One region of the Metabacillus sp. KH_069 genome, then DNA from elsewhere that is predicted to be linked to it. Evidence: a T-box and tRNA genes for the amino acid it is inferred to sense, from the RefSeq annotation. Region 1 holds a T-box; the other regions hold tRNA genes.

Region 1 (7,662 bases):
ATTTTCTCATTGTTTTCGCCAAGAATCATTCCCTGATTGAACAATTTTTGGAATGGCTCTTTTGTCGGCACAATTCCAAGGTCATATAAAACCTTATGCCAAAATCTTGCGTACAGCAAGTGAAGAACGGCATGCTCTGCTCCGCCGATATACGTATCAACAGGAAGCCACTCTTTAATTTTTTCAGGATCAGCAAGATGATCTGAATTTTTCGGATCAATATAGCGCAAGTAGTACCAGCAGCTGCCTGCCCATTGAGGCATTGTATTTGTTTCACGTCTGCCTTTTTTGCCTGTTTCAGGATCTGTCACATTCACCCATTCTTCAATCACGGCAAGCGGTGATTCGCCTGTGCCGGATGGACGGATTTCAGTTGTTTTCGGCAATGTTAACGGAAGCTGATCTTCAGGTACCGCAGACATTGTGCCGTCTTCCCAATGAATGATCGGAATCGGCTCACCCCAGTAGCGCTGACGGGAGAAAAGCCAGTCGCGCAGACGATATGTGATTTTCTTTTCGCCTTTTTTATTTGTTTCAAGCCAGTTAATCATATTTTCGATGCCGTCTTGTTTATTTAAGCCATTAAGGAAGTCAGAGTTTACATGTAGTCCATCACCAGTGTAAGCTTCATTCTCAACATCTCCGCCTTCTACTACTTCTTTAATAGGAAGATCGAATGTTTTTGCAAACTCATAGTCTCTTTCATCATGAGCCGGAACCGCCATAATAGCTCCTGTTCCATAGCTGACTAAAACATAATCGGCAATCCAGATTGGCATTCTCTCGCCATTTGCAGGATTTAATGCATAGGCGCCTGTGAATACACCCGTTTTTTCTTTAGCTAAATCTGTTCTTTCAAGGTCACTTTTGCTTTTCACTTTATCGATATAAGCAGCAACCGCTTCTTGTTGATCTTCAGTTGTAATCTCTTTTACAAGCGCATGCTCAGGTGCAAGCACGGCATAAGTTGCTCCGAAAAGAGTATCAGGACGAGTAGTGAAAACAGTGAACGATTGTTCATGACCATCAATGCCGAAATGAACGTGAGCACCTTCTGAACGGCCAATCCAATTGCGCTGCATTTCTTTAATGCTCTCAGGCCAATCCACTTCTTCCAAGTCTTCAATTAATCTGTCAGCATAAGCAGTAATTTTAAGCATCCATTGTTTCATTGGACGGCGCTCAACAGGGTGTCCGCCACGTTCACTTTTGCCGTCAATGATTTCTTCGTTTGCCAAAACCGTTCCCAGTGCAGGACACCAGTTTACAGCTACTTCATCAACGTATGCCAATCCTTTTTTATATAATTGAAGGAAGATCCATTGTGTCCATTTGTAATATTCAGGGTCCGTTGTATTGATTTCACGATCCCAGTCATATGAAAAGCCCAGGCTCTGAATTTGACGGCGGAACGTATTAATATTTTTTGCTGTAAATTCAGCAGGATCATTTCCTGTGTCAAGCGCGTACTGCTCAGCCGGAAGACCAAATGCATCCCAGCCCATTGGATGAAGAACATTGAACCCCTGCATCCGTTTTACGCGGGACAAAATGTCTGTTGCCGTAAAGCCTTCAGGGTGTCCTACGTGCAAACCTGCTCCTGATGGATACGGAAACATATCCAGCGCGTAAAACTTCGGTTTGCCTTCGTCTTCTGTTGTTTTAAATGTTTTATTTTCAAGCCAGTAATTCTGCCATTTTTTCTCAACTTTTTCGTGCTTAAAACTCATATAGATCCTCCTCAAATTGGTGCGTTGCTCTTCGCTTTTAGTATTCAGTCTGAACGGCTGTCCCCCGGATTAAACCGCACAATAGAAAAAAACCTCTCATCCCAATAAGGGACGAGAGGTTTGATTTCCCGCGGTACCACCCAATTTAGCGCCAGCAATAGGCACTCACTTAAGCATCCGTAACGTGGATCACGACAGACATTACTGTGCAGTCAGAACTGCAGTTGACGTCTGTAACTCAAAGACGAGTTCACAGACAATAGATGATTGACTCGCACCTGCCGTCAATTCTCTGAGCATCTAAAGTCTGCTACTATTCCTTATCACCGTTCATATCGTATACCTTTATATATTGTATTTTATAGAATTTGTTACCGTGATGCAAGTTGTTAAATGAAGAAAAAGCGGAAATCGGATGATGGGCGGCAGAGATATTCAATTTCTGCGAAATGAGAAGTGTAAGATGTTGAGAGATTAAGAAGTGAGTTTGCTGTCATCAGGAGGTTATTTTGCTTGACGCTCATTGTCTTTTTCTGGCTGCACTGCGCTGTCCTGCTGCTGTCTGACAAAGTCAAAACTCCTTAGTACCGCTTCCCCGCTGTACCCAGCGATAATTGAAAGCACGACAAGCTGAAATGAGGATGAGGGTTCTGTAGATAAAACAAGCAGGATTGAAGCTGTTATTCCCATTGCAATATCTTCCCAGAATCCTAAGTAGATAAACCGTTTCGTCATTCTTGGTTTTTCTATCCTTCCTTTCTTTTTAATATGACCGAGTAAACCCATTAACCCCCCAATCAATGACGCCACAACTACTGTCTGCAGCATAAGATCACCTTCCTAAAGCCGTAATAATTTCGGCACGCGACTTCAGGTACAAGATAGTTAAGCTTCTCTTTGCTTGTACAGATTTATGAAAAAATAGAAGCTTGTTTTACTTCCATTATATGTGAATGGAGGTAAAACAAGCTTGATTAAATAGAAGGAATTTTCAGGAAACTATTTATCATACTTTTTCACTAGACCGAACGTTTTTTCGGTTTTTAGAATAAGCGATAAGTACCATTTATCACTGCACCGTGTAGCCTCCATCAATGACAGCTGCCTGACCAGTGACTCCTTTTGCTTTTTCACTTGCCAAAAATAATGCATAGTCAGCAATTTCAGACACTTGAAGCAATCTTTTTTGCGGGACAAGCGGATAGATGACTTCCTCCAGAACACTTTCTAAAGGAACATTTCTTGTCTTTGCAAGATCACTCAGCTGATTTCTGACAAGCGGCGTGTCGACGTAACCGGGACAAATGGCATTAACCGTGATTCCGTCTGCAGCACCCTCAAGCGCTGCAACTTTTGTTAATCCAATCACACCATGTTTGGCACTGTTGTAGGCGGATTTTCCGGCAAAACCGACAAGACCGTTTATTGATGATAAATTGATGATTCTGCCGAATTTCTGCTTCTTCATGATTGGAAAAACATGTTTCGTAGCAATAAATGGTGCAACAAGCATCACATTGATAAGAAGCTCAAATTTTTCTGTCGGGAAATCTTCAATCATTGAGACATGCTGAAGTCCTGCATTATTCATTAAGATATGAATGGTGCCAAATTCTTCTACTGTCTGCGAAATGGCTGCCGCAATATCATCTTCACTTGTCACATTGCATTTTATACCGATCGCCTCATACCCTAATGCTTTCAATGATTCGGCACTTTCTGCTACTTTTTCTTCGTTTAAATCTGTCAGGGCTACTTTAGCTCCGTTTTCTGCAAAAGCCTTTGCCATTTCATAGCCAATGCCCTGCGCAGCTCCTGTTATAAAAACAACTTGATCTTTTTCCAAAATCGTAAACCTCCAGTATTAGATTCCCAGTCCAAGAGAGAACAAGATGATTGCAAGTATTGTTCCTAATAGAGGAACAATAACAGTTACTGCTCCAACTGCACCGTAAGCTGCCTGGTGAGACTCTCCGCAAATTGCGCGAACCGTCGTAACAACATAACCATTGTGCGGCAATGAATCAAGCGCTCCGGAAGAAATCGAGATTGTGCGGTGAAGTGCTTCCGCGTTGACACCCATATCCAAATAGTGAGGCGCAAGCAACGGAAGGGCAATTGCCTGACCGCCAGATGATGAACCTGTCATACCGGCAATAACACTGACCGCGATGGCTCCGCCGATCAGAGGGCTTCCAGGGATGCTCGTCATTGCATTGACAGCGGTTTCAAATGCAGGCACTGCTTTAGCAACGCCGCCAAATCCTACTACAGCTGCTGTGTTCCCGATTGCTATAAGAGCACCCATCGTTCCTTCGGATACAGCGTTCCAGAACGATTTGAAATATTTTCTGTTTAATAAATAAGTCGCGATTACACCGCCAAGGAGAGCGATAATTAAAGCAGACTGCTTTAAAGAATCATGGAAAATAAATGAGATGATAAGGACGACCAGCAGCGGAACCAGTCCAAGGAACGGATTCGGCAAATCACGGTTTTCATTTTTAGGATCATTATCCCTCGCTTCAAACCTTTCCCCTTTGCCGACTGCTTTGCTGATCATTCGTTTCAGCCACCAGTAGCCGAAAATCATCATGAAGATGGCAACGATTAAGCTGACTTCCCAGCCTGCATATGGAGTTGTACCTAAAAACTCAATTGGGATCCAGTTTTGAATCTCAGGAGATCCAGCTGAAGTCATCGTAAAAGTAACAGAACCAAATGCAAGTGCTGCCGGAATAAAACGGCGCGGCAGGTCAGCCTGTCTGAATAAGCTGATTGCCATAGGGTACACAGAGAACGCTACAACGAATAAGCTTACGCCTCCGTATGTCAGTACAGCACAGGCAATAACAATTGCCAAAACAGCGCGCTTCATCCCAATTTTGGATACGATCCACTGGGAAACGCTGTCTGCTGCACCGCTGTCCTCCATTACCTTACCGAATATGGCTCCAAGCAGGAACATTAAGTACCATGAGGTAACAAAACTTGAGAACCCTGTCATATAATTTCCTACGAAATTGGCTTCCCCTTCGCCTACAAGCTGCGGAAACAGCGGCATTCCGCTCAGAACTGCTACAAATAATGCGCATAATGGACCTGCAACAAGCAGGTTCATGCCTTTCATTGTTAAAAAAATTAATAATGCCAGACCGCCGATTAATCCGATCATGCTTAACATTTACATTCCCCCTAGTCCAACTGTCTCTGTTTTAAAAGATGTTCACTGACAATCAGTTCAGGCTCTGTAACCGCCTGAATTTCTTCCACAGTATAACCGTCATAAACCTGGGCAAGCTTCAGACCATCCTCAGTCACGTCTATAACAGCCCGGTCTGTAATAATCCTGTTTACTACGCCTTTTCCGGTAAGAGGAAGCGAGCATTCCTTTACAATCTTAGGAGCTCCATTTTTAGAGACATGCTCCATAATCACAACAATTTTTTTTGCACCATGCACAAGATCCATAGCGCCGCCCATGCCTTTAATCATTTTTCCGGGAATCATCCAGTTTGCTAGATCGCCTGAAGCCGATACCTCCATTCCTCCGAGGATGGCGAGATCAATATGTCCCCCCCGGATCATCCCGAAAGATTCTGCACTGCTGAAATAACTTGCTCCATTAATCGCGGTAACGGTCTCTTTCCCTGCATTGATTAAATCCGGATCCACCTGATCTTCTGAAGGAAATGGCCCAATTCCGAGCAGACCATTTTCAGATTGCAGCACCACTTGCTTATTTTCTGAAATGAAATTTGCGACAAGCGTTGGCATACCTATTCCTAAATTTACATAGTAACCGCTTTCAATTTCCTGTTCGGCTCTTATTGCGATTTTTTCCCTCTGTGTATACTTCTCTCCTGTCATCCTTTTCACCTCCATTACACTTTTTGGACGGTCAATCTCTCAATCTTCTTTTGCTGTACACCTTGAATAAGGCGCTGAACATAAATGCTTGGTGTTTGGATATGCTCTGGATTTAAGTCTCCTACCTCGACAATTTCTTCCGCCTCCGCAATCGTTATTTTTCCGGCAGCTGCCATCATCGGATTAAAATTTTGAGCCGTTTTGCTGTAAATTAAATTTCCCCACTTATCTGCAATGGCCGCTCTGATCAAGCTGAAGTCAGCTGTTAGTGCAGTCTCCAGTACATATTCTTTCCCATCAAAAACGCGGCTTTCCTTATCTTCTGCGATTTGTGTGCCTACTCCTGCAGGTGTGAAGAAAGCGGGGATGCCTGCTCCTCCAGCACGGATCTTTTCAGCTAAGGTGCCTTGCGGCAAAAGCTCGACCTCAAGCTCGCCTGATAAAACCTGGCGCTCAAATTCCTTATTTTCGCCAACATAAGATGCAACCATTTTTTTTATTTGACGATTTTTCAAAAGCAGTCCAAGACCCCAATCATCTACACCGCAATTGTTGGAGATCACAGTCAAATTCTTTACTTCTGTTTCTACTAGAGCAAGCAGCAGATTTTCTGGAATGCCGCAAAGACCAAATCCGCCGACCATAAGCGTCGATCCATCTTTTATATCTTTAACGGCATCGGTGAATGAATGATGAAGTGTTTTCATGAAGATCCTCCCTTCTTTGTTCTCGCTATTATATATGCAAGAGCCGTGCCAACTTTAAAAACGGGGATAAAGAGTAACAAATCGTTCACAGAATCATTTTATATTCCGATTTTTCGGAATATAAAATGAACTTGGACAAGTTTTATTTGAAGTAGGCGATATGGCCTGTATAAGAAAAAAGAAAAGTCCAGAATTATGGACTCTATTCCAAAATTCTGGACTATAACGTCAGCTCATATTTTTGTATTTTCTCATACATGCTTGATTTACTGATCCCCAAAGATTTAGCGGCTTTCTGTTTATCGCCGCTCCATTTTTTTAAAGCAGCAATAATGACTCTTTTTTCCGTTTCTTCAAGCATCTCTTTTAACGTAATATCTTCCGTTTCGAAGGAATGAATCTTCCGGATGTAGTCAGGAATGGCATCAATGCCTATAATGACGTCATCAGTCAGATGAATCGCTGCTTCGATGACATTTTCAAGCTCGCGGATGTTCCCCTGCCAATGATATTGATAGAAGGTATTCATCACATCTTCATGAATGCCGATAATCCGTTTGCCTGTGCGCAGGGAAATCTTCTGCATGAAGTGATTGACCAGAGTCTCTATATCTTCAATCCGTTCTCTAAGCGCTGGAATATTAAACGGAATGACACTTATGCGGTAATAGAGATCTTCGCGAAAGCGATTTTCTTTCATCATCAATTCAAGCGGACGATTGGTTGCCGCAATCACCCGAACATCCAGCGGAATGCTTTTTATGGAACCAACCGGCTCGAGTTCCTTTTCCTGCAGCACGCGAAGCAGCTTAACCTGCATATGCAAGGACATATCTCCAATTTCATCAAGAAAAATGGTTCCTCCATTTGCGAGCTGGAATTTCCCCTTCTTGCCGCCTTTTTTTGCCCCAGTAAACGCTCCTTCCTCGTAGCCGAAGAGTTCAGATTCAAGCAGATGCTCAGGAATAGCCCCGCAGTTTACTTTAATAAAAGGCTGATCATTGCGGTGGCTCAGCTGATGAATACTATGAGCAAATAATTCTTTTCCTGTCCCGCTTTCGCCCCTTAAAAGAACTGAGCTGTCACTTGCAGCAATGGCTTTTACTTTCTCTTTTAATTCTAAAATTTTTCTCGAATTTGATTTAATATCATTTAACGTATACTTCGCACCCGTCTGCTCCTGCTGATCAAGATATTTTTGAATAGATGATAAATGATGCCTCACTTGGCTGTTCATTTCATTCCACTCTTTTGTATCTCTGAACATAACGGTCCCAAACGCTCCGACAATCTTCCCGTTTGCAAAAATCGGAATTCGGTTGGCAATCATGTAATTTCCTCTAATATATTGAAGA
Region 2 (7,662 bases), 1.6 Mb from region 1:
GGTAACCCGTCTCAAGGGTTCGAATCCCTTGCTCTCCGCCACTATTTATATAAATGGCCCGTTGGTCAAGCGGTTAAGACACCGCCCTTTCACGGCGGTAACACGGGTTCGAATCCCGTACGGGTCACCAACATCATTTTCACTGCGGAGGATTAGCTCAGCTGGGAGAGCATCTGCCTTACAAGCAGAGGGTCGGCGGTTCGAGCCCGTCATCCTCCACCATCTTTACTGAATACAGCAGCACAAAAACTTCATTTATTATTGTCGCGGGGTGGAGCAGTCTGGTAGCTCGTCGGGCTCATAACCCGAAGGTCGCAGGTTCAAATCCTGTCCCCGCAACCAAATGGTCCCGTGGTGTAGCGGTTAACATGCCTGCCTGTCACGCAGGAGATCGCCGGTTCGATCCCGGTCGGGACCGCCATTCTTAATTAAAAAAGAATAAAATGGCTTGGTAGCTCAGTCGGTAGAGCACGATCGAATAAGCTTCGAAGCATAAGCATCAGCGCACAAATTGAGCTGCTCCTTGGCTAAGCTTACTGAAATTTGGGCGAAGGTTTCAAGAATGTATCATTATTGTACTACAAATTATAAAATGGCTTGGTAGCTCAGTCGGTAGAGCAAAGGACTGAAAATCCTTGTGTCGGCGGTTCGATTCCGTCCCAAGCCACCATTTACACTTAAATGCCGGTGTAGCTCAATTGGTAGAGCAACTGACTTGTAATCAGTAGGTTGGGGGTTCAAGTCCTCTTGCCGGCACCACTTACAGTGTGGAGGGGTAGCGAAGTGGCTAAACGCGGCGGACTGTAAATCCGCTCCCTCCGGGTTCGGCGGTTCGAATCCGTCCCCCTCCACCATTTTCATAAAAAGAATATAGGGGTATAGTTTAAAGGTAGAACAGAGGTCTCCAAAACCTCCGGTGTGGGTTCGAGTCCTACTACCCCTGCCAATTTAATTAATCTTATATAGTATAATGGCGGTTGTGGCGAAGTGGTTAACGCACCAGATTGTGGCTCTGGCATTCGTGGGTTCGATTCCCATCAGTCGCCCCTTTTTTTTACTTAATAGGGTTTTTATTTTTGTTTTGGGCTATAGCCAAGCGGTAAGGCAACGGACTTTGACTCCGTCATGCGCTGGTTCGAATCCAGCTAGCCCAGCCATTTTTCATTAAGAGTCATCTTTGTGCAGCTCCTGCATAAACTACATTACAAAGCGATTTGCGGAAGTAGTTCAGTGGTAGAACACCACCTTGCCAAGGTGGGGGTCGCGGGTTCGAATCCCGTCTTCCGCTCCAATAGTTGAGGCGGCATAGCCAAGTGGTAAGGCAGAGGTCTGCAAAACCTTTATCCCCGGTTCAAATCCGGGTGTCGCCTCCAATTTTTATTTATCACCCTTGCCGGGGTGGCGGAACTGGCAGACGCACAGGACTTAAAATCCTGCGGTAGGTGACTACCGTACCGGTTCGATTCCGGTCCTCGGCACCATCTTCATCACAATTTCATTTGCCGGTGTGGCGGAATTGGCAGACGCGCACGACTCAAAATCGTGTTCCTCTGGAGTGTCGGTTCGACCCCGACCACCGGTATCATTGAACAGTATGTCAAGCTGTCAAATTAACGTTTCTTACACTTTGTAAGGAACGTTTTTATTTATCTCCAATATACGATTTTTACAAAAATATCGTGTACATAAAATCGTGTGCGTACCAGTCATTAAACAAAGATAAATTTAAAATGGCATGAGTAGTAAAGGAAATTGATTTTAAAACAGCTTTTTCTTTATTTATTGATGATTGCCAAATTAGGAATCTAAGACTCAATTCAATATTACAGTTGGATTAACTTTATGTTTAAACATAAAAACACAAAACCCAATGTTTAATGCAAAACGAAAGCAGAGGATTTTTGTAGCGGTTAGAAACAAAAAAGGCTTACGAGCGCTCTCACTATATCTTATATTTTCAAATCCGTTACCTTCAAAGAAAATCATTGGAGGCAGGTTTTAATAACAACAATATTGGGGGTCAACTATGAAATATTCAAAGAAAGTTGTAATTGTTAGTCTTGGTTTAGGGTTAGCAATCGTAATCGGTGCAACCACTATTGTTCCAGCTGCTATTCAAGGAAAAGAAAAAGTTTCATATGAAGAACTTGAGAAGCAACTAACTTCAACTAAAAGAGAACTTAAAGAAACAAAGGCGGCTTTAGCATCTTGTGAAGCACCATCAGAAGCAGAAAAGCATGCTATGAATCTTGAACCTAATAAATCTTATAAAGTCAATGAACTTGGAGATTTTAAATCTGGAGAAAGAATTACCCCTGGAATATATATTGTGAAACTGGTAGATCCAAAATCTGAAGGAACTATTTATACATTCGCTGAAGGTTCAACTCAGGAATATGAAAATCACAAATCGTTCTCTATACTTGGTGGAATAGATCCTAACAATACAGTTAACGATACTTGGACTTTTGTTGTAGATCCTAACGATACTATTCTTTCAGATGTTCCTGTAAAGATGTTCCGAGCAAATTAATTTATACGAAATTCAATGAGGTCCTAGAAGTCCATTCTAGGACTTCTTTATTTTTTACCAAGTTTTAAAAAGAACCTCTGCTTGTCTATTGTTATTAAGAGTATTAGCGGTTCTTTTTAAAAGCTTTAAAATTTCAAGATGTGACCAAAGACCGTCTTGCATCGGTCATTTTTCCGCTAGGACAAGATTTTGTACCTGCATCTAGTCAAAATAATACACCATCTTAGTCAATTTAGTATCCCTATATAAGTAAGCGCTACCATTATAATAAAAGAAAGCGATTACAATAAAAGGGGTGGTGATACGGTTGGAAACGAAAATTCAAACGAATCCGGTAAGCACGAAATCTCATTTGGAGGCAGTACCTAAAAAGAAATTTAAGTTTAAGAGCTTACTAACATACGCTGCCTTTGTTGGACCGGCACTTTTATTTTTCTTAGTTATTCAAATTCTTCCGTTCTTAATGGGTCTTTATTATTCATTTACTTCATGGAATGGAGTCAGCTCGGCTGTTGAGTGGGTTGGGATTGAGAATTATAAGAAGATCTTTACGAACGATCCGGCCTTTTTTAATTCCTTTATGTTTACGACGAAATTTATGTTTGCGGCAGTTATTATTAGTAACTTAATAGGTTTTGCGTTTGCATTGATTTTAAATGCTGCGCTTAAAACCAAGAACATATTGCGGACCGTGTTTTTTATTCCTAATGTTATCGGCGGATTGCTGCTCGGGTTTATCTGGCAGTTCATTTTTGTAAAAGGGTTTGCTTCGATTGGAAACATGACAGGCATCGAATTTTTCAAAATGCCGTGGCTTGGGGATGAAACGACAGCGTTCTGGGGGATTGTCATCGTGTTTGCATGGCAGACCAGCGGTTATATGATGGTCATCTATATTGCAGCGCTTCAAGGTGTGGATAATTCATTGCTCGAGGCTGCGAAAATGGATGGAGCATCAAGCTTTACACTTTTAACAAAAATCATTATTCCGTTAATTTTACCGGCATTTACGATTTGTCTGTTCTTAACGATTTCAATGGCATTCAAGATCTTTGACCTGAATATTTCCCTAACAGGCGGAGGGCCATTTAATTCAACTCAGTCTGTAGCGATTAATATTTATCAGGAAGCCTTCCAGAACAATCGTTATGGATTAGGTACAGCGAAGTCCATTCTGTTCTTTGTAGTAGTGGCAATCTTTACTACTGTTCAGGTTATGATGACGAAGAAGAGGGAGGTTGAGGCATAATGGGCAGCCGGTATACTAGCAGAACGTTTATATTAGAACTGATAGCGATTGCCGTCGCGCTCATTTTCCTTATCCCGTTTTATTTCGTGCTGGTCAACTCAGTTAAGCCGTTTGCAGCAATCCTCATTGATGCTGCAGCTTGGCCGAAGGAATTCATGTTTTCTAACTATGCCAAGGTGTGGGAGATCATTAACTTCCCGCGCGCTTTCTGGAACTCCTTTGTGATTACCGTTTTCAGTAATATTGGGTTAGTTATCATCAGCTCGATGGCTGCGTGGAAAATGGTCCGCACGCCAGGGAAGTTCAGCAAGATTCTTTTCATTCTTTTCGTAGCTGCCATGGTCATCCCGTTCCAGACGGTGATGATTCCGCTCATGAAGCTTGGCGGCACGCTCGGAATCACAAATAGTATTCCAGGCTTAATCATGATGTACTTTGGATTTGGTGTTCCGCTGTCGCTGTTCTTATATCACGGCTTCGTAAAGACAGTTCCTGTGGAGATTGAAGAATCAGCGAAAATTGACGGATGCAGCGAGTTCGGAGTGTTTTGGAGAATCGTTTTCCCTCTTCTAAAACCGATTACTGTTACAGTCGTTATTTTGAACACGCTATGGATCTGGAATGATTATCTGCTTCCATTGCTTGTGCTTCAGGATGCAGAGCTGCGGACGATCCCGCTTGCAGCAAGCTCATTCTTTGCTCAGTATACGAAGCAGTGGGATATGGGTCTAGCAGCTTTAGTGCTCGGTATTACACCGGTAGTAATCTTCTTCTTATTCTTGCAAAAGCACATTATCAAGGGAATTGCTTCAGGCTCAATCAAGTAGATATAAAGTTTCTGCATTCATTGGATGTAATGGATGCAGAAAATTATATAATATTATAGTTATCAAGGAGGTCAAACCATTCATGAAACGCTTTCTGTTATTATGTATGTCTTTAGTATTCGTATTTGGTATTATGGCTGGCTGTTCTTCTAAAGAAACGGCTAAAGATGGTGAGTCAGGCGGAGATTCTAAGTCTGGTGATGAAGTAGTAACGCTTAATTTCTTCCAGTTCAAAGTTGAAATTGCGGATCAGCTTCAAGCGATGATTAAAGAATTCGAAGCTGAGCATCCAAACATTAAAGTTAAGCTTGAAACAGTGGGCGGAGGTGCCGATTACGGTGCAGCGCTTAAAGCAAAATTTGCTTCAGGTGAAGAGCCGGATATTTTCAACAACGGCGGATTTAAAGAATTAGAGCTTTGGAAAGAAAAGTTAGCTGATCTATCAGGCGAGCCATGGGTTGAGCATGTTCTTCCAATCGGTAAAGTGCCAATGACAGATGCAGACGGCAAGCTTTATGGTATGCCTGTAAACCTTGAAGGATATGGATTTGTTTACAACAAAGATTTATTTGAAAAAGCGGGGATTACAGAGCCGCCTAAAACGATTGACGAGTTAAAAGAAGCTGCGAAAAAGCTTGAAGCTAAAAAGATCACTCCATTCTCTGCAGGTTATGGCGAGTGGTGGGTAATTGGACAGCATTTACTTAACATTCCATTTGCTCAGCAGGAAGATCCAGAAGCATTTATCGCTGGATTATATGATGGATCTGAGAAAATCGTTGGCAACAAGCAATTTAAAGAATTCAAAGAAGTACTTGATACAGAGCTTAAATATGCAAACGATAACCCATTAACAACAGATTACAACACTCAAGTAACACTTTTTGCTTCTGGTGAAACAGCAATGCTTCAACAAGGAAACTGGACTGAGAACATGATTACTGAAATCAATCCTGAAATCAACATGGGCTTCCTTCCAATTCCAATCAGCAATGATGAAAGTGCAGGAAACCTTCCTGTAGGCGTTCCAAATAACTGGGTATTGAATAAAAACTCAGAACATCTTGAAGAAGCTAAAACATTCTTAGACTGGATGGTTTCTTCTGAAACTGGTAAACGCTACATCACAGAAGAATTTGCATTCATTCCAGCATTTGATAACATTGAGCCAGCAGGTCTTGGCGATCTTGGAACGTCAATCCTTGATTACTCTAAGGAAGAGAAAACAATTCCTTGGACTTGGTTCAAATGGCCGGATGGAGCAAATAAAGAATTTGCAGCTGCTATTCAGGAATACGCTGCAGGCAAAATTGATTATGATACATTGCTTGAGAGATTCCAATCTTCATGGGATAACTTGAAGTAATAGACTGATGGAAAGCACACCTGTTATGGGTGTGCTTTCTTTTCATATAGGCTGTTTTAACTAAATTGGAGTGTTCAAGCGCGATTAAGTGTTGTAAAAAGGAATTAGCAGCACGAACTGAAGCGTTCAAGAATGATTAAGAGTTGTAAAAAGGAGTTAGCAGCACAAACTGGAGTGTTCAAGAGCGATTAAGTGTTGTAAAAAGGAGTTAGCAGCACGAACTGAAGCGTTCAAGAGCGATTAAGTGTTGTAAATAGGAGTTAGCAGCACAAACTGGAGCGTTCAAGAGCGATTAGGTGTTTTAAAAAGGAATTAGCATCACGAACTGGATTGTTCAAGCACAATTAGGTGTTGTAAAAAAGAGTTAGCAGCGCGAACTAGAGTGGGTAAGTGCCGATTGGCGCATCAAAAGGCTTATGCAACGCTAACTATAAAAATTTGCTTCCAAATACATTTCAATTTTCGACTGTCATGTAAAGCCATCCACAAAACCCTCTATCAACTCCAAAGGTATTTGCAGGAAGATTCCAAAAAGTTCTTTTAAGCCTATGAACCTAGTTATATACTAAAGAATAAGCGAGTCCCTGGAGGTCAGACCCCATGCTGAAGAGAAGCATCCGCAATAAGCTGATTATATTATTGATGATTACAACAATCGTGCCATTCGGCAGTTCCATTTTAATAACGTACTTATATACGAAAGGGTCGCTTGAAGACCAGGTTGTCAAAGAAAGCAGCAACCTGCTGTACCAGGGGAAAATCAACCTGGAAAGCTACTTGAATGAGCTCAACGGGCTGACCCTCTCACTATACAACAACCCGGATTTCATTAATTATTTGAGATCGCCTGATGAAAAAAATGACTATCAAAATGTGGGCATTGTGAAAAATGTGATGCAGACGATTCTTTATACAGGGGATACGATCAACGAGGTGAAAATCTCCTTTGCAAAAGATGACAGGGTGATTTCCGCAACGAAACGGTCGACTGTTGTATTTTCAACAAGCATTGAAGACGAAAAGAATGAGGCCTTCAACAGTGCTGAGCGCAGTCCCTACAACATGTATATCGAGCCAGTGTATGCAAGCCATGAGGACAGTCCGAGAAAAGGAAGAGACATCATCATGATGCACAGGGCCCTCACGAATGTTCCCGGAAGCGAAGTGCTCGGCTACATTACCCTTGGAATCTCTCCGGATACGATTATTGACATGAGCAGAAACTTGTACAACCGTGAATCAGAGGAGTTTTTTCTGCTTTCATCGGAAGGGGAAATGATCTACAGTTCAAAAGAAGAGATTTCAGACCATCAGAATGATCAGAAGTGGATAGACAGCATCATGAAAGCAGACAGCACATCAGGCACTCTGGAGTGGAAAGAGAATTCATTTAATGGCGTGATGATGTATGACAGGTTATCCGATTCCTCTGGAGGCTGGATTCTAGTAAAACGAGTACCATATCATATTCTATATGACAGCGCCTACAGCGTAGTGAAAATCAACATTCTTTTTGGTGTCATCGGGTTATCGCTCGTCGTGCTGGCTGTCTTGTTTGTTTCGTTTAAAATTACGTCTCCAATCCGAATTCTTCTGCAGAATATCGAACAGGTCGAAAAAGGGAATATGAAGATTGCCTCCCAGTCTTTTGGATCGGATGAAATCGGCATACTCGGCTCCCGCTTTC
Region 3 (7,662 bases), 1.1 Mb from region 1:
GTCCGTCAGAGAAGGTAAAAACCCTGTAGTCGAAACTTCGTTCCCTCCAGAGTGGATCCTGAGTACGGCGGGACACGAGAAATCCCGTCGGAAGCAGGGAGGACCATCTCCCAAGGCTAAATACTCCCTAGTGACCGATAGTGAACCAGTACCGTGAGGGAAAGGTGAAAAGCACCCCGGAAGGGGAGTGAAAAGATCCTGAAACCGTGTGCTTACAAGTAGTCAGAGCCCGTTAATGGGTGATGGCGTGCCTTTTGTAGAATGAACCGGCGAGTTACGATCCCGTGCAAGGTTAAGTTGATGAGACGGAGCCGCAGCGAAAGCGAGTCTGAATAGGGCGTTTTAGTACGTGGTCGTAGACCCGAAACCAGGTGATCTACCCATGTCCAGGGTGAAGTTCAGGTAACACTGAATGGAGGCCCGAACCCACGCACGTTGAAAAGTGCGGGGATGAGGTGTGGGTAGCGGAGAAATTCCAATCGAACCTGGAGATAGCTGGTTCTCTCCGAAATAGCTTTAGGGCTAGCCTCAAGTATGAGAGTCTTGGAGGTAGAGCACTGATTGGACTAGGGGCCCTCATCGGGTTACCGAATTCAGTCAAACTCCGAATGCCAAAGACTTGCTCCTTGGGAGTCAGACTGCGAGTGATGAGATCCGTAGTCAAGAGGGAAACAGCCCAGACCACCAGCTAAGGTCCCAAAGTATACGTTAAGTGGAAAAGGATGTGGAGTTGCTTAGACAACCAGGATGTTGGCTTAGAAGCAGCCACCATTTAAAGAGTGCGTAATAGCTCACTGGTCGAGTGACTCTGCGCCGAAAATGTACCGGGGCTAAACGTATCACCGAAGCTGTGGACTGTTCTTACGAACAGTGGTAGGAGAGCGTTCTAAGGGCGTTGAAGCTAGACCGTAAGGACTGGTGGAGCGCTTAGAAGTGAGAATGCCGGTATGAGTAGCGAAAGAGGGGTGAGAATCCCCTCCACCGAATGCCTAAGGTTTCCTGAGGAAGGCTCGTCCGCTCAGGGTTAGTCGGGACCTAAGCCGAGGCCGAAAGGCGTAGGCGATGGACAACAGGTTGATATTCCTGTACCACCTCCTCACCATTTGAGCAATGGGGGGACGCAGGAGGATAGGGCAAGCGCGCTGTTGGATATGCGCGTCCAAGCAGTTAGGCTGAGAAGTAGGCAAATCCGCTTCTCGTGAAGGCTGAGCTGTGATGGCGAGGGAAATTTAGTACCGAAGTTCCTGATTCCACACTGCCAAGAAAAGCCTCTAGCGAGGTGAGAGGTGCCCGTACCGCAAACCGACACAGGTAGGCGAGGAGAGAATCCTAAGGTGAGCGAGAGAACTCTCGTTAAGGAACTCGGCAAAATGACCCCGTAACTTCGGGAGAAGGGGTGCTTTTTAGGGTTCATAGCCCTGAAAAGCCGCAGTGAATAGGCCCAGGCGACTGTTTAGCAAAAACACAGGTCTCTGCGAAGCCGCAAGGCGAAGTATAGGGGCTGACGCCTGCCCGGTGCTGGAAGGTTAAGGGGAGAGGTTAGCGCAAGCGAAGCTTTGAACCGAAGCCCCAGTAAACGGCGGCCGTAACTATAACGGTCCTAAGGTAGCGAAATTCCTTGTCGGGTAAGTTCCGACCCGCACGAAAGGCGTAACGATCTGGGCACTGTCTCAACGAGAGACTCGGTGAAATTATAGTACCTGTGAAGATGCAGGTTACCCGCGACAGGACGGAAAGACCCCGTGGAGCTTTACTGTAGCCTGATATTGAATTTTGGTACAGCTTGTACAGGATAGGTAGGAGCCTTGGAAACCGGAGCGCCAGCTTCGGTGGAGGCATTGGTGGGATACTACCCTTGCTGTATTGAAATTCTAACCCACAGCCCTGATCGGGCTGGGAGACAGTGTCAGGTGGGCAGTTTGACTGGGGCGGTCGCCTCCTAAAATGTAACGGAGGCGCCCAAAGGTTCCCTCAGAATGGTTGGAAATCATTCGCAGAGTGTAAAGGCACAAGGGAGCTTGACTGCGAGACCTACAAGTCGAGCAGGGACGAAAGTCGGGCTTAGTGATCCGGTGGTTCCGCATGGAAGGGCCATCGCTCAACGGATAAAAGCTACCCCGGGGATAACAGGCTTATCTCCCCCAAGAGTCCACATCGACGGGGAGGTTTGGCACCTCGATGTCGGCTCATCGCATCCTGGGGCTGTAGTCGGTCCCAAGGGTTGGGCTGTTCGCCCATTAAAGCGGTACGCGAGCTGGGTTCAGAACGTCGTGAGACAGTTCGGTCCCTATCCGTCGTGGGCGCAGGAAATTTGAGAGGAGCTGTCCTTAGTACGAGAGGACCGGGATGGACGCACCGCTGGTGTACCAGTTGTCTTGCCAAAGGCATCGCTGGGTAGCTATGTGCGGAAGGGATAAGTGCTGAAAGCATCTAAGCATGAAGCCCCCCTCAAGATGAGATTTCCCATCACGTAAGTGAGTAAGAACCCTGAAAGATGATCAGGTTGATAGGTCTGAGGTGGAAGCGCGGTGACGTGTGGAGCTGACAGATACTAATCGTTCGAGGACTTAACCACAGTCTAATAAAGTGTAACATTTAAGTGAATCTTGTTATCATACGTTATTTAGTTTTGAAAGAATAACATTCTTTCTAATCAATTGCATATTGTCTGGTGATGATGGCAAAGAGGTCACACCCGTTCCCATGCCGAACACGGAAGTTAAGCTCTTTAGCGCCGATGGTAGTTGGGGGTTTCCCCCTGTGAGAGTAGGACGTTGCCAGGCAGTATACATTATACTTAAGCACGAAAGTGCTGTAGTGGAGGATTAGCTCAGCTGGGAGAGCATCTGCCTTACAAGCAGAGGGTCGGCGGTTCGAGCCCGTCATCCTCCACCATTTATTTCTTACTGCTGCTTGACTAGGTTTCCTGAGATCAGGACGACTTTATCAAGTGAATAAACAAAGTTGTACTTCATACTATTAAAATGCCGGTGTAGCTCAATTGGTAGAGCAACTGACTTGTAATCAGTAGGTTGGGGGTTCAAGTCCTCTTGCCGGCACCAGTTTTACCGAAGTATGCTTCATTGAATAACTAAGTGCCATTAGCTCAGTCGGTAGAGCACGATCGAGTAATCTTCGAAGCTTATGCTTCAGCACACAAATCGAGCCACTACTTGAATAATCTTTCTGAGATTTGGGTGTCTTGCAAAACTAAAGAGTGTTTTCTTAACTAAGTGCCATTAGCTCAGTCGGTAGAGCATCTGACTTTTAATCAGAGGGTCGAAGGTTCGAGTCCTTCATGGCACACCATTTTCCTTAATATGCGGGTGTGGCGGAATTGGCAGACGCGCTAGACTTAGGATCTAGTGTCTTTGACGTGGGGGTTCGAGTCCCTTCACCCGCATCATATTTTGCGGAAGTAGTTCAGTGGTAGAACACCACCTTGCCAAGGTGGGGGTCGCGGGTTCGAATCCCGTCTTCCGCTCTTACTTGCGCCGGGGTGGCGGAACTGGCAGACGCACAGGACTTAAAATCCTGCGGTAGGTGACTACCGTACCGGTTCGATTCCGGTCCTCGGCACCACTTATTTCATATTATATATGCGCCCGTAGCTCAATTGGATAGAGCGTTTGACTACGGATCAAAAGGTTATGGGTTCGACTCCTATCGGGCGCGCCATATACGGGAAGTAGCTCAGCTTGGTAGAGCACTTGGTTTGGGACCAAGGGGTCGCAGGTTCGAATCCTGTCTTCCCGACCATTTCCGTTTTTAATTGGGGCCTTAGCTCAGCTGGGAGAGCGCCTGCCTTGCACGCAGGAGGTCAGCGGTTCGATCCCGCTAGGCTCCACCAATTACTTTTAAAAAAGTTGTTGACTTAGTATTTCAACAATGATATGATTTAAAAGTTGCTCTTGAAGCAAATGATCTTTGAAAACTAAACAAAACCAAAAGCGTACCAAACGTTTTAAATTTTTAAGTCAGCAACAAAATGAGTCACAAATTTTCTTCGGAGAGTTTGATCCTGGCTCAGGACGAACGCTGGCGGCGTGCCTAATACATGCAAGTCGAGCGGACTTGCTGGAGCTTGCTCCAGCAGGTTAGCGGCGGACGGGTGAGTAACACGTGGGCAACCTGCCTGTAAGACTGGGATAACTCCGGGAAACCGGAGCTAATACCGGATAGTATCTTGAACCGCATGGTTCAAGTTGGAAAGACGGTTTCGGCTGTCACTTACAGATGGGCCCGCGGCGCATTAGCTAGTTGGTGAGGTAATGGCTCACCAAGGCAACGATGCGTAGCCGACCTGAGAGGGTGATCGGCCACACTGGGACTGAGACACGGCCCAGACTCCTACGGGAGGCAGCAGTAGGGAATCTTCCGCAATGGACGAAAGTCTGACGGAGCAACGCCGCGTGAGTGATGAAGGTTTTCGGATCGTAAAACTCTGTTGTTAGGGAAGAACAAGTGCGAGAGTAACTGCTCGCACCTTGACGGTACCTAACCAGAAAGCCACGGCTAACTACGTGCCAGCAGCCGCGGTAATACGTAGGTGGCAAGCGTTGTCCGGAATTATTGGGCGTAAAGCGCGCGCAGGCGGTTTCTTAAGTCTGATGTGAAAGCCCCCGGCTCAACCGGGGAGGGTCATTGGAAACTGGGAAACTTGAGTGCAGAAGAGGAGAGTGGAATTCCACGTGTAGCGGTGAAATGCGTAGAGATGTGGAGGAACACCAGTGGCGAAGGCGACTCTCTGGTCTGTAACTGACGCTGAGGCGCGAAAGCGTGGGGAGCGAACAGGATTAGATACCCTGGTAGTCCACGCCGTAAACGATGAGTGCTAAGTGTTAGAGGGTTTCCGCCCTTTAGTGCTGCAGCTAACGCATTAAGCACTCCGCCTGGGGAGTACGGTCGCAAGACTGAAACTCAAAGGAATTGACGGGGGCCCGCACAAGCGGTGGAGCATGTGGTTTAATTCGAAGCAACGCGAAGAACCTTACCAGGTCTTGACATCCTTTGCCACTTCTAGAGATAGAAGGTTCCCCTTCGGGGGACAAAGTGACAGGTGGTGCATGGTTGTCGTCAGCTCGTGTCGTGAGATGTTGGGTTAAGTCCCGCAACGAGCGCAACCCTTGATCTTAGTTGCCAGCATTCAGTTGGGCACTCTAAGGTGACTGCCGGTGACAAACCGGAGGAAGGTGGGGATGACGTCAAATCATCATGCCCCTTATGACCTGGGCTACACACGTGCTACAATGGATGGTACAAAGGGCTGCGAGACCGCGAGGTTTAGCCAATCCCATAAAACCATTCTCAGTTCGGATTGCAGGCTGCAACTCGCCTGCATGAAGCTGGAATCGCTAGTAATCGCGGATCAGCATGCCGCGGTGAATACGTTCCCGGGCCTTGTACACACCGCCCGTCACACCACGAGAGTTTGCAACACCCGAAGTCGGTGGGGTAACCGCAAGGAGCCAGCCGCCTAAGGTGGGGTAGATGATTGGGGTGAAGTCGTAACAAGGTAGCCGTATCGGAAGGTGCGGCTGGATCACCTCCTTTCTAAGGAATATATGAGGACGCTTTTGGTTTTTGTTTAGTTTTGAGAGATCATTCTCTCTATATGATAGAAGACAAATCTTCTGATTTGTCGGTTGTTCTTTGAAAACTAGATAACGTAATTGATAACAAGTAATTCACTGAGATTTACGCTTACCATAATTAGTGATTTTCTAGACATTTATGTCTAAACAAACAACGAAATGCGAAACGCATCTAATGATGCGGCTGACCATTTAGGTTAAGTTATGAAGGGCGCACGGTGGATGCCTTGGCACTAGGAGCCGATGAAGGACGGGACTAACACCGATATGCTTTGGGGAGCTGTAAGTAAGCTTTGATCCAGAGATTTCCGAATGGGGAAACCCACTGTTCGTAATGGAACAGTATCTTTATCTGAATACATAGGATATTGAAGGCAGACCCGGGGAACTGAAACATCTAAGTACCCGGAGGAAGAGAAAGCAAACGCGATTTCCCAAGTAGCGGCGAGCGAAACGGAATTAGCCCAAACCAAGAGGCTTGCCTCTTGGGGTTGTAGGACACTCTATACGGAGTTACAAAGGAACGGGGTAGATGAAGCGACCTGGAAAGGTCCGTCAGAGAAGGTAAAAACCCTGTAGTCGAAACTTCGTTCCCTCCAGAGTGGATCCTGAGTACGGCGGGACACGAGAAATCCCGTCGGAAGCAGGGAGGACCATCTCCCAAGGCTAAATACTCCCTAGTGACCGATAGTGAACCAGTACCGTGAGGGAAAGGTGAAAAGCACCCCGGAAGGGGAGTGAAAAGATCCTGAAACCGTGTGCTTACAAGTAGTCAGAGCCCGTTAATGGGTGATGGCGTGCCTTTTGTAGAATGAACCGGCGAGTTACGATCCCGTGCAAGGTTAAGTTGATGAGACGGAGCCGCAGCGAAAGCGAGTCTGAATAGGGCGTTTTAGTACGTGGTCGTAGACCCGAAACCAGGTGATCTACCCATGTCCAGGGTGAAGTTCAGGTAACACTGAATGGAGGCCCGAACCCACGCACGTTGAAAAGTGCGGGGATGAGGTGTGGGTAGCGGAGAAATTCCAATCGAACCTGGAGATAGCTGGTTCTCTCCGAAATAGCTTTAGGGCTAGCCTCAAGTATGAGAGTCTTGGAGGTAGAGCACTGATTGGACTAGGGGCCCTCATCGGGTTACCGAATTCAGTCAAACTCCGAATGCCAAAGACTTGCTCCTTGGGAGTCAGACTGCGAGTGATAAGATCCGTAGTCAAGAGGGAAACAGCCCAGACCACCAGCTAAGGTCCCAAAGTATACGTTAAGTGGAAAAGGATGTGGAGTTGCTTAGACAACCAGGATGTTGGCTTAGAAGCAGCCACCATTTAAAGAGTGCGTAATAGCTCACTGGTCGAGTGACTCTGCGCCGAAAATGTACCGGGGCTAAACGTATCACCGAAGCTGTGGACTGTTCTTACGAACAGTGGTAGGAGAGCGTTCTAAGGGCGTTGAAGCTAGACCGTAAGGACTGGTGGAGCGCTTAGAAGTGAGAATGCCGGTATGAGTAGCGAAAGAGGGGTGAGAATCCCCTCCACCGAATGCCTAAGGTTTCCTGAGGAAGGCTCGTCCGCTCAGGGTTAGTCGGGACCTAAGCCGAGGCCGAAAGGCGTAGGCGATGGACAACAGGTTGATATTCCTGTACCACCTCCTCACCATTTGAGCAATGGGGGGACGCAGGAGGATAGGGCAAGCGCGCTGTTGGATATGCGCGTCCAAGCAGTTAGGCTGAGAAGTAGGCAAATCCGCTTCTCGTGAAGGCTGAGCTGTGATGGCGAGGGAAATTTAGTACCGAAGTTCCTGATTCCACACTGCCAAGAAAAGCCTCTAGCGAGGTGAGAGGTGCCCGTACCGCAAACCGACACAGGTAGGCGAGGAGAGAATCCTAAGGTGAGCGAGAGAACTCTCGTTAAGGAACTCGGCAAAATGACCCCGTAACTTCGGGAGAAGGGGTGCTTTTTAGGGTTCATAGCCCTGAAAAGCCGCAGTGAATAGGCCCAGGCGACTGTTTAGCAAAAACACAGGTCTCTGCGAAGCCGCAAGGCGAAGTATAGGGGCTGACGCCTGCCCGGTG

Evidence for each region. The T-box of region 1 lies ahead of leuS (leucine--tRNA ligase). A T-box ahead of a tRNA ligase gene usually reads a tRNA of that ligase, here a tRNA-Leu.
Region 2: it has a tRNA-Leu gene. The T-box ahead of leuS (leucine--tRNA ligase) is inferred to sense a tRNA for this amino acid. The anticodon was not compared.
Region 3: it has a tRNA-Leu gene. The T-box ahead of leuS (leucine--tRNA ligase) is inferred to sense a tRNA for this amino acid. The anticodon was not compared.

The regions. Positions count from the first base shown of each region.
Region 1 is NZ_CM174460.1:3,463,606-3,471,267, forward strand. It holds gene leuS (leucine--tRNA ligase) at 1-1,730, opposite strand, end outside; T-box leader at 1,835-2,066, opposite strand; gene AC3ISE_RS17435 (DUF4257 domain-containing protein) at 2,235-2,558, opposite strand; gene AC3ISE_RS17440 (3-hydroxybutyrate dehydrogenase) at 2,800-3,576, opposite strand; gene AC3ISE_RS17445 (GntP family permease) at 3,595-4,914, opposite strand; gene AC3ISE_RS17450 (CoA transferase subunit B) at 4,926-5,600, opposite strand; gene AC3ISE_RS17455 (CoA transferase subunit A) at 5,615-6,307, opposite strand; gene AC3ISE_RS17460 (sigma-54 interaction domain-containing protein) at 6,528-7,662, opposite strand, start outside.
Region 2 is NZ_CM174460.1:640,836-648,497, forward strand. It holds tRNA gene AC3ISE_RS03315 (tRNA-Ser) at 1-41, shown strand, start outside; tRNA gene AC3ISE_RS03320 (tRNA-Glu) at 56-130, shown strand; tRNA gene AC3ISE_RS03325 (tRNA-Val) at 147-222, shown strand; tRNA gene AC3ISE_RS03330 (tRNA-Met) at 266-342, shown strand; tRNA gene AC3ISE_RS03335 (tRNA-Asp) at 346-421, shown strand; tRNA gene AC3ISE_RS03340 (tRNA-Phe) at 595-670, shown strand; tRNA gene AC3ISE_RS03345 (tRNA-Thr) at 684-759, shown strand; tRNA gene AC3ISE_RS03350 (tRNA-Tyr) at 770-854, shown strand; tRNA gene AC3ISE_RS03355 (tRNA-Trp) at 873-946, shown strand; tRNA gene AC3ISE_RS03360 (tRNA-His) at 974-1,046, shown strand; tRNA gene AC3ISE_RS03365 (tRNA-Gln) at 1,083-1,157, shown strand; tRNA gene AC3ISE_RS03370 (tRNA-Gly) at 1,217-1,291, shown strand; tRNA gene AC3ISE_RS03375 (tRNA-Cys) at 1,300-1,373, shown strand; tRNA gene AC3ISE_RS03380 (tRNA-Leu) at 1,393-1,481, shown strand; tRNA gene AC3ISE_RS03385 (tRNA-Leu) at 1,502-1,582, shown strand; gene AC3ISE_RS03390 (hypothetical protein) at 2,027-2,533, shown strand; gene AC3ISE_RS03395 (carbohydrate ABC transporter permease) at 2,841-3,782, shown strand; gene AC3ISE_RS03400 (carbohydrate ABC transporter permease) at 3,782-4,609, shown strand; gene AC3ISE_RS03405 (ABC transporter substrate-binding protein) at 4,692-5,975, shown strand; gene AC3ISE_RS03410 (cache domain-containing sensor histidine kinase) at 6,576-7,662, shown strand, end outside.
Region 3 is NZ_CM174460.1:103,613-111,274, forward strand. It holds rRNA gene AC3ISE_RS00525 (23S ribosomal RNA) at 1-2,575, shown strand, start outside; rRNA gene rrf (5S ribosomal RNA) at 2,668-2,783, shown strand; tRNA gene AC3ISE_RS00535 (tRNA-Val) at 2,820-2,895, shown strand; tRNA gene AC3ISE_RS00540 (tRNA-Thr) at 2,987-3,062, shown strand; tRNA gene AC3ISE_RS00545 (tRNA-Lys) at 3,234-3,309, shown strand; tRNA gene AC3ISE_RS00550 (tRNA-Leu) at 3,323-3,403, shown strand; tRNA gene AC3ISE_RS00555 (tRNA-Gly) at 3,413-3,484, shown strand; tRNA gene AC3ISE_RS00560 (tRNA-Leu) at 3,494-3,582, shown strand; tRNA gene AC3ISE_RS00565 (tRNA-Arg) at 3,602-3,678, shown strand; tRNA gene AC3ISE_RS00570 (tRNA-Pro) at 3,683-3,759, shown strand; tRNA gene AC3ISE_RS00575 (tRNA-Ala) at 3,775-3,850, shown strand; rRNA gene AC3ISE_RS00580 (16S ribosomal RNA) at 4,004-5,553, shown strand; rRNA gene AC3ISE_RS00585 (23S ribosomal RNA) at 5,790-7,662, shown strand, end outside.